DNA from 2 places in the Ruegeria sp. CG4 genome. Region 2 is predicted to be linked to the other one. Evidence: riboswitches for the same ligand, from Rfam matches in the RefSeq annotation. Region 2 holds a riboswitch; the other holds the start of a gene.

Region 1 (5,482 bases), on a different contig from region 2:
GACGCCCCGCCTTTTTCGTATCTCGCGGTGCGTGATCGCGAAGGACGTTTGACCAGCGATACGCCGCCTCTTGCGTCGGGTGAGGTGTTCACCGGCTACATGGTCAATATCTGCGCCACGGTCCTTGAAGAACTGCAGAAGTCCCGCGATTTCACCGTCGAATGGAAGGCTATCGAGGCGCGGGACCGGTTCACCGACCTGCAAAGCGGCAAAATCAACATTCTCTGCGATCCGGCCACCATTACCCAAGAGCGTTTGTCCTATCCCGGCGTGCTTGTTTCCCCGCCGGTCTATCTGTCTGGTGTCGGAAGGGCGGAGACGACGCGTGACCAGTGGGCTGGTCACTGGCCCTGTATCGGCCCGGTCGCAGGGATCGTGGAAGGCACCACGGCACCGCGTTCTATTAGGCTGATTGCAGAACAATACGGTTTCGGCGAGACATTCTCGGAAATCGTCAGAATGCATCCGGATGTAGACAAGGTTGTTCTCAGCGACGATGAGAAAAAACGCCTGACCGATTGCCCGGATGCCGTAGCTGGGTTGACGTGGGATGTGGGTTCGCTTGCTAAATATGTCAGCGCCGATGCGGCCGATACAGATCCTGACGCTGCCTATGTTGTCCGCAGTTACCCAAACCATGAAAAACTGGCGCAAGCGCTGTGCGACGGGCAAATCTATTACTCGGTTGGCGATCTTGAGATCGTGACGCTGGCATTGAAGTCCTACATTGAAAGAAACCCGGATTGTCAGGCCCGTGCGGACGCTCAGGTCTATTCCGAAGAGCGCTATGGCATTTTCGTCCACTTGTCAGATCAGATGAACAGTTCGGACCAACTCGCCTTGGCGTTTCTTCAGCAGCTCACGATCGAGATTCACAAGGGTCACGATTCAATCCTTGTGCGAAGTTTTTCGGATAATTTTGACCGCAACAAGATTTCACGCTCCTTAGATCTGTTCCTGTGGAATCTGGTCGCCGGAGCCAACTGACGGCGGACGTGTCACCCAAGATAGTCTCGCAACGCAGGCGGCGGGTTATCAAAAAGTGTGGATGTCTCTGTGACCGGGTGCGCCAGCCCATCCGCCACCAGAACCGAATGACTTGCGATTCGTCTTGCATCCTGTGGATCATGGCTGACCATCATCATTGTCGTTCCGGCCTCGGTCGTCAGGGCAGAGACAAGATCCAGCATTTCCGCCTTGAGCGCCGGTCCCAGAGCGGCAAACGGCTCGTCCAGCAAAAGCAAAGGCCGCTGTTGTACCAGCACGCGGGCAAGGGCAACACGGCTTTGTTGACCGCCCGACAATTGTGCCGGTCGCCGGTCCGCCATATCGGGCAAGCCAACACGATCCAGCGCGGAATGCACCTGTGCCTGCTCATCGGCTGACAACCGGCCGTTCGGATGCAAACCCAGGGCGATGTTCTGGCCAGCGGTCAGATGAGGAAACAAGTTCCCATCCTGAAACAGCATCGCCAGCGGGCGCTGCCCCGGCGGTAATCCGGTAATATCGCTGCCGCGCCAGTAAATTTGCCCCGCGGCCAGATCGCGAAACCCAGCAACCGCCTCTAAAAGGGTCGACTTTCCCGCGCCAGAAGGACCGATGACCGCAACGCGTGATCCGGTTTCGATTTGCAGGCTCGCGCGCAATACGAAATCGCCATTTGAAATCGCACAGCCATCAAGCTTCAGCATGCCAGCGCCCTCCTCGATCCAAAAGCCAGAATGCCCCCATCGAAAGCGCCAGCAGCAACAGGGCGCCACCGGCCGCAGCCTCCATCTGATAGGCTCCCATCAGCCGGTAAATCTGAAGCGGAAGCGTGGCGATTTGTGCATCGGCAAATAGCGCGATGACCCCCAGATCCCCCATGGACAGTGCCGCCGCCAGACCCGCGGCAAATCCGATTTGCGGTCGCAAACGCGGCAGCAAAATGCGTGTCACAAAACTCCATCTGCTCATATCCAGTGACAGTGCCAGGCGACCGTATTGCGCAACAACCTCGCGCGTCGATGGAACAAGTATCCTCAGGGCAAAGGGCAACGCCATGACGGCATTCACCAGAGCCGTTACAGGCAGAGCCAGAACAGTAGGGTTGGCAAGTGGGCGGATCAGGATGAACAGCCCGGTGCCGACGACCAGAGGTGACGCTGCCAATCCAAGAACACCGCAGAGTTCGACGATCCCGTATCGCCCGGTTGCAACCGTCATCGCCATCGGCAAGGCCAGAAGCAGCAGAACGACGGTGCTGGCTGCCGCGACCAAAACGGATATCAAGGCCGCCCGGTACACCAGCACCGGCATCTCGAACACTCCCGAAAGTCCGGAGATCACGACCGAGGTCAACGGCAGCAGGAGAAAGACCGCCGCTGCGCTGATCCAGAAGGCATCAAACGCCCGCGTCCCTTCATCCCAGCGTCGAATGGAACGATCCAGCCCGGCACCAAACCCGTCACCCCTGGAGAACCTGAGCGCTGCCAGGGCCGCAGTCGCGGTCAGAACCAGTTGCACCCCGGACAGAAGCGCGGCGCGACCCAAGTTGAAATCATAGGTAAAGGCCTGGTAAATCGCGAGTTCTATCGTGGTCGCGCGTGGTCCACCACCCAAAGTCAGGGCAACGGCAAAACTGGTCAGGCAAATGGCGAAAACAACGGCCAGAACACCGGGCAGGATACGCGCCAGCATAGGCATTTCGATCAGCCGGAACATGGCCCATCCGTTGCAACCCAACTGGGCGGCCAATCGAAACCTTTCGGACGGGATCTCCTGCCACCCCTGCAAGATCAGACGCGTGGCCAAGGGGAGATTGAAAAAGACATGCGCCAGAACCACGCCATGCAGCCCGTAGATGCGGATCGGCGGTAGCCCAAAAACCGCTAGAACGTCTGAAATCCAGCCCGCTCGGCCGAAAACCTGCAGCAAGCCGATGATGGCGACGATGACCGGCAGAATGAACGGCGCCCCCAGCAGCGCGATCAGAACCGCCCGCCCGCGAAAACGCCGCCGGGCCAGCGCGCGGGCGACAGGAACGGCAAGCCCTGCACTGAAAATGGCGGACAACACCGCCTGAACCAGCGTGAACCGAAGGGCTGACCAATCGGCCGGTCCGAACCCACTTGCGGAATCGGCGCGCAGGGCAACTGCGGCCAGCGTGCCAAGAATAAGCACGGCAACCAGTGTCGCCGCGCCAATACCCGGCGTCGGATTTACTGGCTGAGCGCGCCCAGCCATTCCGCCAACGCCTCGTCCCGCACGGCTGCCGCCTGATCAGAATCCAGCAGCAAAGATTTTTCCGGTACGGTCAGTGTATCAAACCCTTCGGGCAGGCCCGCCGCAGGCGTTACCGCCGGATACATCCAGTTTGTTGTCGGGATGATCTGCTGGAAGGCATCCGAAACCATGAACTGCAAAAACTGGTCCGCCAGTTCAGGCTGATCGGTTCCGGCCAGTTTTCCGGCTACTTCGACCTGCATATAGTGACCTTCGTCAAATGCGGCCGCCGCCTTGCTTGCATCTTCTTCAGCGATCAGGTGATAGGCAGGTGATGTGGTGTAACTGAGAACCATGTCAGCCTCACCCTCAAGAAACAGTCCATACGCCTCGGACCAGCCCTTGGTGACGGTCACGATATTATCGGCCAGTCCTGCCCAGATTTCGGGCGCTTCGTCGCCATAGGCGGCTTTGACCCACAGCAACAGGCCTAGCCCTGGCGTGGATGAACGCGGATCCTGAATGATGATTTTGGTATCACCGTCGGCCAGCTCACGGAAATTGGCCGGTGCTGCTGCGTCGGCATTATGGACAAACGCGAAATACCCCCAGTCGTAAGGCGCAAATACGTCATCGTTCCATTCTACGGGCAAAGTGTAGTCGGCGCTGACCGAACTGGGCGCAAACAGGCCGGTTTCCTTTGCTGCCGCAATCAGGTTGGTGTCCAGACCCAAGACGACGTCTGCATCCGAGTTTTCACCTTCCAGACGGATGCGCGACAGTAGGGCGGCACCGTCTTCCACACCAACAAGGTTCAGTTCGCAGTCGCAGACCGCTTCGAATGCTTCTTTGACCTGCGGACCCGGACCCCAATCCGAGACGAAGCTGTCATAAGTATAAACGGTCAACTGAGGTTTGTCGGCGGCGATAGCCGAAGTCGCGCTCAGAATTCCCGCAGCAATCAGCAGATGTTTCATGTCATCCTCCATTGCGGCGAGAGGGCAAGGATGGATGAAACCGTCACCTTTCCCTCCGCCGGTTCTAGCCGGTTCAGGTTCAACGGGTTCGCAATGGGCGTCTCAGCGCGGCATTCCGCGCACCCCGAGGTGAGGCCGTGATTAGGGTGATGTCGAAACAATTTCAACCAAATTCGCCCTTCACGCTTCACTGGCATGAAGGATGCTTCTCAACTGGCGGGATCAGGGCAGATCAGCCTGCGAGCCCAGGCTTTGAACCTGCAGCCATTCAATCGCGGCCCGGGTCTCGCGTCGCGATCGGCCAAGTCCTGTGCTCTCGACGAAATAACCATGAGTAGGTGTTATTTTTTCATCAAACAGACGCACGACGCGGCCTTCGGCCAGATCCTGATCGATCAAGGGCAGCCAGCCGACAATCGCGCCCTGCCCTTCTGAGGCACCCCGCAGCAGAACATTGGCATCTTCAAAGATCGGACCACGCAAAGGGCCATCAACCGAGACATTCATCGCCCAGAACCAGTCGAGCCAACCCCAGTGGTTCCTTTGATGCAACAGCGGACAGTGCAACAGGTCTTGGGGCTCATTCACCGGGCCGTGCTTCAGGACAAATGCCTCCGACGCTATGGCAACGGGGGCAAGCTCGATCAGCTTGATCGAATTTTCGGGCATCTCGGCCATTCGTTCCCAGCGGATCACGATGTCGATGTTTGCCCGGTCCAGCATGCCGGGTTGGTAACTCGGAACCACCTCCAGCTCGATCTCGGGGTGGTCGTCCCAAAAATCACCGATCCGGGGCATCAGCCAGCGGGCGGTGAAAATCGGCCCCGCAGCAAGTCGGACCACCTTGCGGGAGCCGCGGCGAACCGAACGCACCGCGTCATCCAGAATTTCAAATGCCTGAGCCGTTGCTGCCGCCAGACGCCTGCCATCTTCGGTCAACGCGACCTCGCGCCCGGCCCGTTCAAACAGCTTGACGCCCAGCTGCTCTTCCAGCCCTCGAATGTGATGGCTGATCGCCGTGGGTGTGACTGACAGTTTCTCGGCCGCAATTCGAAAACTGCCCTGGCGGGCGGCTGCATCGAAGGCGCGAAGGGCGGGAAGAGAGGCGGTCACGAATTTCCCTAATGTAAGTTTTACTCATCAATTGCTGAGAAAACGGCTTTTGTAAACAAGCCCTATGGCTGTGTAGGCTGACTTTGAATGAAGCTGAGCTCATGATATTAGGCCCATGTCTACGCGCCGGCGCGGTCGCAAGGACCGTCTGACACAAGATAACAGCGACGAGGCCAGCCCTGCGGTAT
Region 2 (5,482 bases):
CAGCATGTAGACCCCGTCACCCCGCGGGACGACATAAAGCGGCATGCGCGGATGCAGCAGTCGCACAGGGCGAGAGAGAGTGACATCTGGGCAGCGGATCACCAGCATCTCGCCTTTGACGCCACGCAGATCATGCAAGATCTCGCGCGCGTGCAACCCCCGGCAATCGATCGCATTCTCCAACCGGGAAGGGGCCAGTGTACGGTGAAAGGGCACACCTCGGTCCCTGAGGTGGCTGCAGAGGTCCCGCAACGCTTGCCGGGGATCAAGATGGGCCTCTGCCCGGAAGAAGAGACCGTTACTGAAACTGTCTAGATCAGGCTCTAAATGGGCGATATTCGCACTTCCGACTTCTGAATGCCCATCCGTTCGGCGTGCAAAGCGGCGCAGATCCGGCAGGTCGCGCGAATGCGCAACAACCAGCGTTCCGCACCGATGCACCCGCGTTCTGGCGGCCCACCAGTCAATCGCTGTTTGTCCAAGCCGCAGAACCGGTTCCTCGGCATTTTCATATTCACACCAGGGGGCAAGCATGCCACCCGCCCACCAGGAACAGCCATGTGGGCCTGGCGGGCCTGCCGAGTCGAATATCTGCACGTCAGCGCCGCGCGATACCAGCTCGGTGGCAACAGTCAGACCGGCTACTCCGGCACCTATGACCGACCAGACGGTCATGCGGGCCAAAGCTGATGAAAATGATGAACCGGCCCATGCCCGCGACCAATGTCCAGATCATCGGACCGGGCTATCGCGCCTTGCAGATAGCTGTGCGCATCTGCAACGGCCGTCATCAGCGTTTTTCCCAGCGCCAGCCCGGCAGCAATTGACGCGGACAATGTACAACCGGTGCCATGCGTGTTTTTGGTATTTCGGCGCGGTGCCGTGAACTCTGCCACCAAGCCCGAAGCGTCGATCAAGAGATCACGGCAAATGTCGCCGGATCCATGCCCGCCCTTCATCAGAACGGAACCTGCGCCCATGTCACACAAGGCAAGCCCCTGTTCTACCATCTGATCCGGCGTCTCCGCAGCCGGGCAATCCAGAAGGCGTCCGGCCTCGGGCAAGTTCGGCGTCAATAGCGTGGCTATGGGCACGAGCACCGCCCGCAATGTCTCAACCGCGTCTTCTGTCAGCAAGGCATCGCCGGATTTGGCAATCATCACAGGATCCAGAACGATGGAACCACGAAACGCTGCAAGGCTGTCTGCAACACATCGGATGATCTCCGGCGTCGCCAGCATGCCAATCTTGACGGCGCCCACGCTCAGATCAGACAGAACGGCATCGATCTGTGCGGTGACAGTATTCAGCGGGATCCCGTGAACGGCGGTAACGGCCCGTGTGTTTTGCGCGGTCACGGCGGTGATCACGCTGGCACCATAAACCCCCAAGGCAGACATTGCCTTGATGTCAGCCTGAATTCCGGCACCACCGCCACTGTCCGAGCCTGCAATTGTGAGCGCAATAGGCGTCATATCGTTGCTCCATCAAAATTGGGCAACGCGCGCATGGAAAACGTCTGACAATATGAGACCGTTCCCTACGCCGGTATTGCCCGGATCAGGTTCGATGGGTTAGCGAATTCACGCCTCTCAGCCCTTCGATCAGGGCACCCCAACGGTTGACCGGACAATCACAGGCACATCGGAAAAACACAAGACTGAATTTGATCTGTTTTATGGCCACCCTGATCCCTTGGGTAAGGCCAATGGTATTTGCGAGGCTCTGCCTCGCGCTCCGGGATATTTTTGGCCAGATGAAGGAAAGATCCCTTGTTCATCTGGCCCAAATATCCCGAGGGAGGCGCCCACAGGGCGGCGGGGGCAGCGCCCCCTGCAACAAATAAGCCGCCCGAAACCGGGCGGCTTTGGTCGGGAAAGCGGTTCCCTTAGCTTTTCATCCCATCCCAGAAGGACTTGACCGACGAGAAAAAGCTTTTTGATTCCGGGTGGTTGTCCTCTCCCAGATCGTCAAACTCACGCAGCAGTTCTTTCTGGCGACTGGTCAGGTTGACCGGTGTTTCCACAGCCAGTTCGATGAACATGTCACCCACGCCACCGCCACGCAGGGCGGGCATTCCTTTGCCACGCAAACGCATCTGGCGGCCCGACTGGCTGCCTGCCGGGATCTGCACCCGGCCACGACCGCCATCGATGGTGGGCACTTCGATCGAACCACCCAGAGCGGCCTTGGCCATGCTGACCGGCACGCGGCAATAGAGGTTTATGCTGTCGCGCTCAAACAGCTTGTGATCGGACACTTCGACAAAGATATACAAATCTCCCGGGGGGCCACCACGCATTCCGGCCTCACCCTCACCCGCCAGACGGATGCGGGTTCCGGTTTCGACACCGGCTGGAATATTGACGGACAGCGCCCGTTCTTTTTCCACCCGACCCGCGCCGCCGCAGGATTTGCAGGGATTCTTGATGATCTGACCCAATCCCGAGCAGGTCGGACAGGTGCGTTCAACGGTGAAAAAGCCCTGTTGCGCGCGGACCTTACCCATACCCGAACAGGTCGGACAGGTGGTCGGTTCAACGCCGCTTTCAGCGCCCGATCCATCACAGGCCGAACAGGCCACGGCAGCGGGCACGTTGATGGTTTTTTGCAAGCCCGCAAACGCCTCTTCCAGCGAGACGCGCAGGTTGTAACGCAGGTCGGAACCGCGTGCGGCACGACGGCCACCGCCACCGCGCTGGCCACCCATGAAATCGCCGAACAGGTCGTCGAACACATCCGAGAACGCGCTGGAGAAATCGCCCTGACCAAAGCCGCCGCCGGGCCGGCCCCCGCCGCCCATGCCGTTTTCAAACGCGGCATGGCCAAAACGGTCATAGGCAGCCTTGCGTTCTGCGTCTTTCAGAACGTCATAGGCTTCGTTCGCTTCCTTGAACTGCGCCTCGGCTTCCGGGTTGTCCTTGTTGCGGTCGGGATGCAACTCTTTGGCTTTCCTGCGAAAACCTTTCTTGATCTCGTCCGCCGATGCACCCTTGGACACGCCGAGTACATCGTAATAGTCGCGTTTTGACATCAGTGTTTCCTTCTGCCTCAACGTAAACGGGCCGGCCCGGTATCCGGACCGGCCCGAATTGGCCCGGTTACCCGTTAGTTACGCTTGTCGTCGTCCAGATCTTCGAACTCGGCGTCGACAATATCGTCATCACCCGGAGCGGCGTCCGCAGCTGCCGGTTCATCCTCGGCCTCTTCGGACTGCGCCTTGTAGATGGCCTCGCCCAGTTTCATGGCCGCTTCGGTGACGTTCTGGATGCCCGACTTGATCTTGTCGGCATTTTCGGTTTCCAGCTCGTCTTTCAGCGCGGCAATCGCCAGCTCGATGGCTTCGATGGTGGTCGGGTCGACCTTGTCGGAATGCTCTTCCATCGACTTCTCGGTCGAGTGAATGAGGCTTTCCGCCTGGTTCTTGGCGTCGACCAGCTCGCGGCGTTCCTTGTCGGCTTCCGCGTTCTCTTCCGCGTCCTTGACCATCTTTTCGATGTCCTCGTCGGACAGACCGCCCGAGGCCTGGATGGTGATCTTCTGCTCTTTGCCTGTGCCTTTGTCCTTGGCCGAAACCGAGACAATGCCGTTGGCGTCGATGTCGAAGGTCACCTCGATCTGCGGCATGCCGCGCGGTGCGGGCGGGATGTCTTCGAGGTTGAACTGACCCAGGATCTTGTTGTCCGAAGCCATCTCACGCTCACCCTGGAACACGCGGATGGTTACGGCGTTCTGGTTGTCTTCGGCGGTCGAGAAAACCTGGGACTTCTTGGTCGGGATCGTGGTGTTGCGGTCGATCAGACGGGTGAACACGCCACCCAGGGTTTCGATGCCCAGCGACAGCGGGGTCACGTCCAGCAGAACCACGTCTTTGACGTCGCCCTGCAGAACACCGGCCTGAATGGCGGCACCCATGGCAACAACTTCGTCCGGGTTCACACCTTTGTGCGGCTCTTTACCGAAGAATTTGGTGACCTCTTCGATCACTTTCGGCATCCGGGTCATACCACCGACCAGAACAACCTCGTCCACGTCAGCAGCCGACAGACCGGCGTCTTTCAGAGCGGCGGCGCAGGGCTTCATCGACTTCTTAATCAGGTCGCCAACCAGCGATTCCAGCTTGGCGCGGGTCAGTTTCATGACCATGTGCAGCGGCTGGCCGTTCGAACCCATCGAGATGAACGGCTGGTTGATTTCGGTCTGCGAGGTCGAGGACAGCTCGATCTTGGCTTTTTCAGCAGCTTCTTTCAGACGCTGCAGCGCCATCTTGTCGGCAGACAGGTCGACGCCGTGTTCCTTTTTGAACTCGTCCGCCAGGTAGTTGACGATGCGCATGTCAAAGTCTTCACCACCCAGGAAGGTGTCACCGTTGGTCGATTTGACCTCGAACAGGCCGTCGTCGATTTCCAGGATGGTCACGTCGAAAGTACCGCCGCCAAGGTCATAGACTGCGATGGTTTGAGTGTCTTTCTTGTCCAGACCATAGGCCAGCGCGGCAGCTGTCGGTTCGTTGATGATCCGCAGCACTTCCAGACCGGCGATTTTACCGGCGTCTTTGGTGGCCTGACGCTGTGCGTCGTTGAAGTATGCCGGAACGGTGATAACCGCCTGCGTGACTTCCTCACCCAGATAGCTCTCGGCGGTTTCCTTCATCTTACCCAGAGTGAAGGCCGAGATCTGGCTTGGGGAGTACTTTTCGCCGCGGGCTTGGACCCACGCGTCGCCATTGCCGCCATCAACGATGGCGTACGGCACCATTTTCTTGTCTTTTTCGACTTCGGCATCATCCACACGACGACCGATCAGACGCTTGACGCCAAAGATCGTGTTGTCGGGGTTGGTGACCGCCTGACGTTTTGCAGGCTGACCGACCAGTCGCTCATCTTCGGTGAAGGCGACGATCGAGGGCGTGGTCCGCGCCCCTTCGGCGTTTTCGATGACTTTCGGCTGCGAGCCGTCCATGATGGCCACGCACGAGTTTGTGGTACCAAGGTCAATCCCGATTACTTTACCCATATTTTCAATCCCTTTCTCTTCAAGGCGATGTCCCGAGGCCGGGACCCGTTATGGCATCCCTGCCCCGATCTGCATTGCGTAATGGCCCTACACCATTGCGCGTCCCGGCGTATATAAGGGCGCGACGAAAGGCCTGCAAGCGGTGTAAAACGCAGGTTTTCGGGATTTTGTGGCCTTTTTCGGCAAGGTTTTGGCAAGGATTGAGGATTCTGGGATGGCCCGGCTGATTTTGCGCGGATTTGACATCAGAAAGGGCTGGCTGGATGCATCGGCCCAGACGCAACTGATCGAAACGCTGCGCCCGATTCTGAAAGCAGCGCCACTGGTGCTGCCAGTGACGCCGCAAGGCAAGGCGATGTCGGTGCGCATGACCTCGGCCGGGGCCGTTGGCTGGGTCACGGACCGGGATGGCTACCGGTATCAAACACTGCACCCGCAAGGGAAGGCCTGGCCTGACATTCCCGAA

Evidence for each region. A riboswitch is a leader RNA that binds a small molecule or an ion and turns the genes downstream of it on or off. The one in region 2 is predicted to bind thiamine pyrophosphate.
Region 1: it holds a riboswitch for thiamine pyrophosphate, as region 2 does, so the genes downstream of both, thiB (thiamine ABC transporter substrate binding subunit) here and thiD (bifunctional hydroxymethylpyrimidine kinase/phosphomethylpyrimidine kinase) in region 2, are expected to answer to the same signal.

Annotation. Positions count from the first base shown of each region.
Region 1 is NZ_JBQFRB010000006.1:223,959-229,440, forward strand. It holds gene ACR0J2_RS16475 (transporter substrate-binding domain-containing protein) at 1-987, shown strand, start outside; gene ACR0J2_RS16480 (thiamine ABC transporter ATP-binding protein) at 999-1,691, opposite strand; gene ACR0J2_RS16485 (thiamine/thiamine pyrophosphate ABC transporter permease ThiP) at 1,678-3,225, opposite strand; gene thiB (thiamine ABC transporter substrate binding subunit) at 3,201-4,181, opposite strand; TPP riboswitch at 4,214-4,318, opposite strand; gene ACR0J2_RS16495 (LysR family transcriptional regulator) at 4,404-5,294, opposite strand; gene ACR0J2_RS16500 (trimethylamine methyltransferase family protein) at 5,410-5,482, shown strand, end outside.
Region 2 is NZ_JBQFRB010000007.1:177,369-182,850, forward strand. It holds gene ACR0J2_RS17635 (FAD-dependent oxidoreductase) at 1-675, opposite strand, end outside; gene thiD (bifunctional hydroxymethylpyrimidine kinase/phosphomethylpyrimidine kinase) at 672-1,475, opposite strand; TPP riboswitch at 1,521-1,627, opposite strand; gene dnaJ (molecular chaperone DnaJ) at 1,889-3,034, opposite strand; gene dnaK (molecular chaperone DnaK) at 3,109-5,016, opposite strand; gene ACR0J2_RS17655 (alpha-ketoglutarate-dependent dioxygenase AlkB family protein) at 5,231-5,482, shown strand, end outside.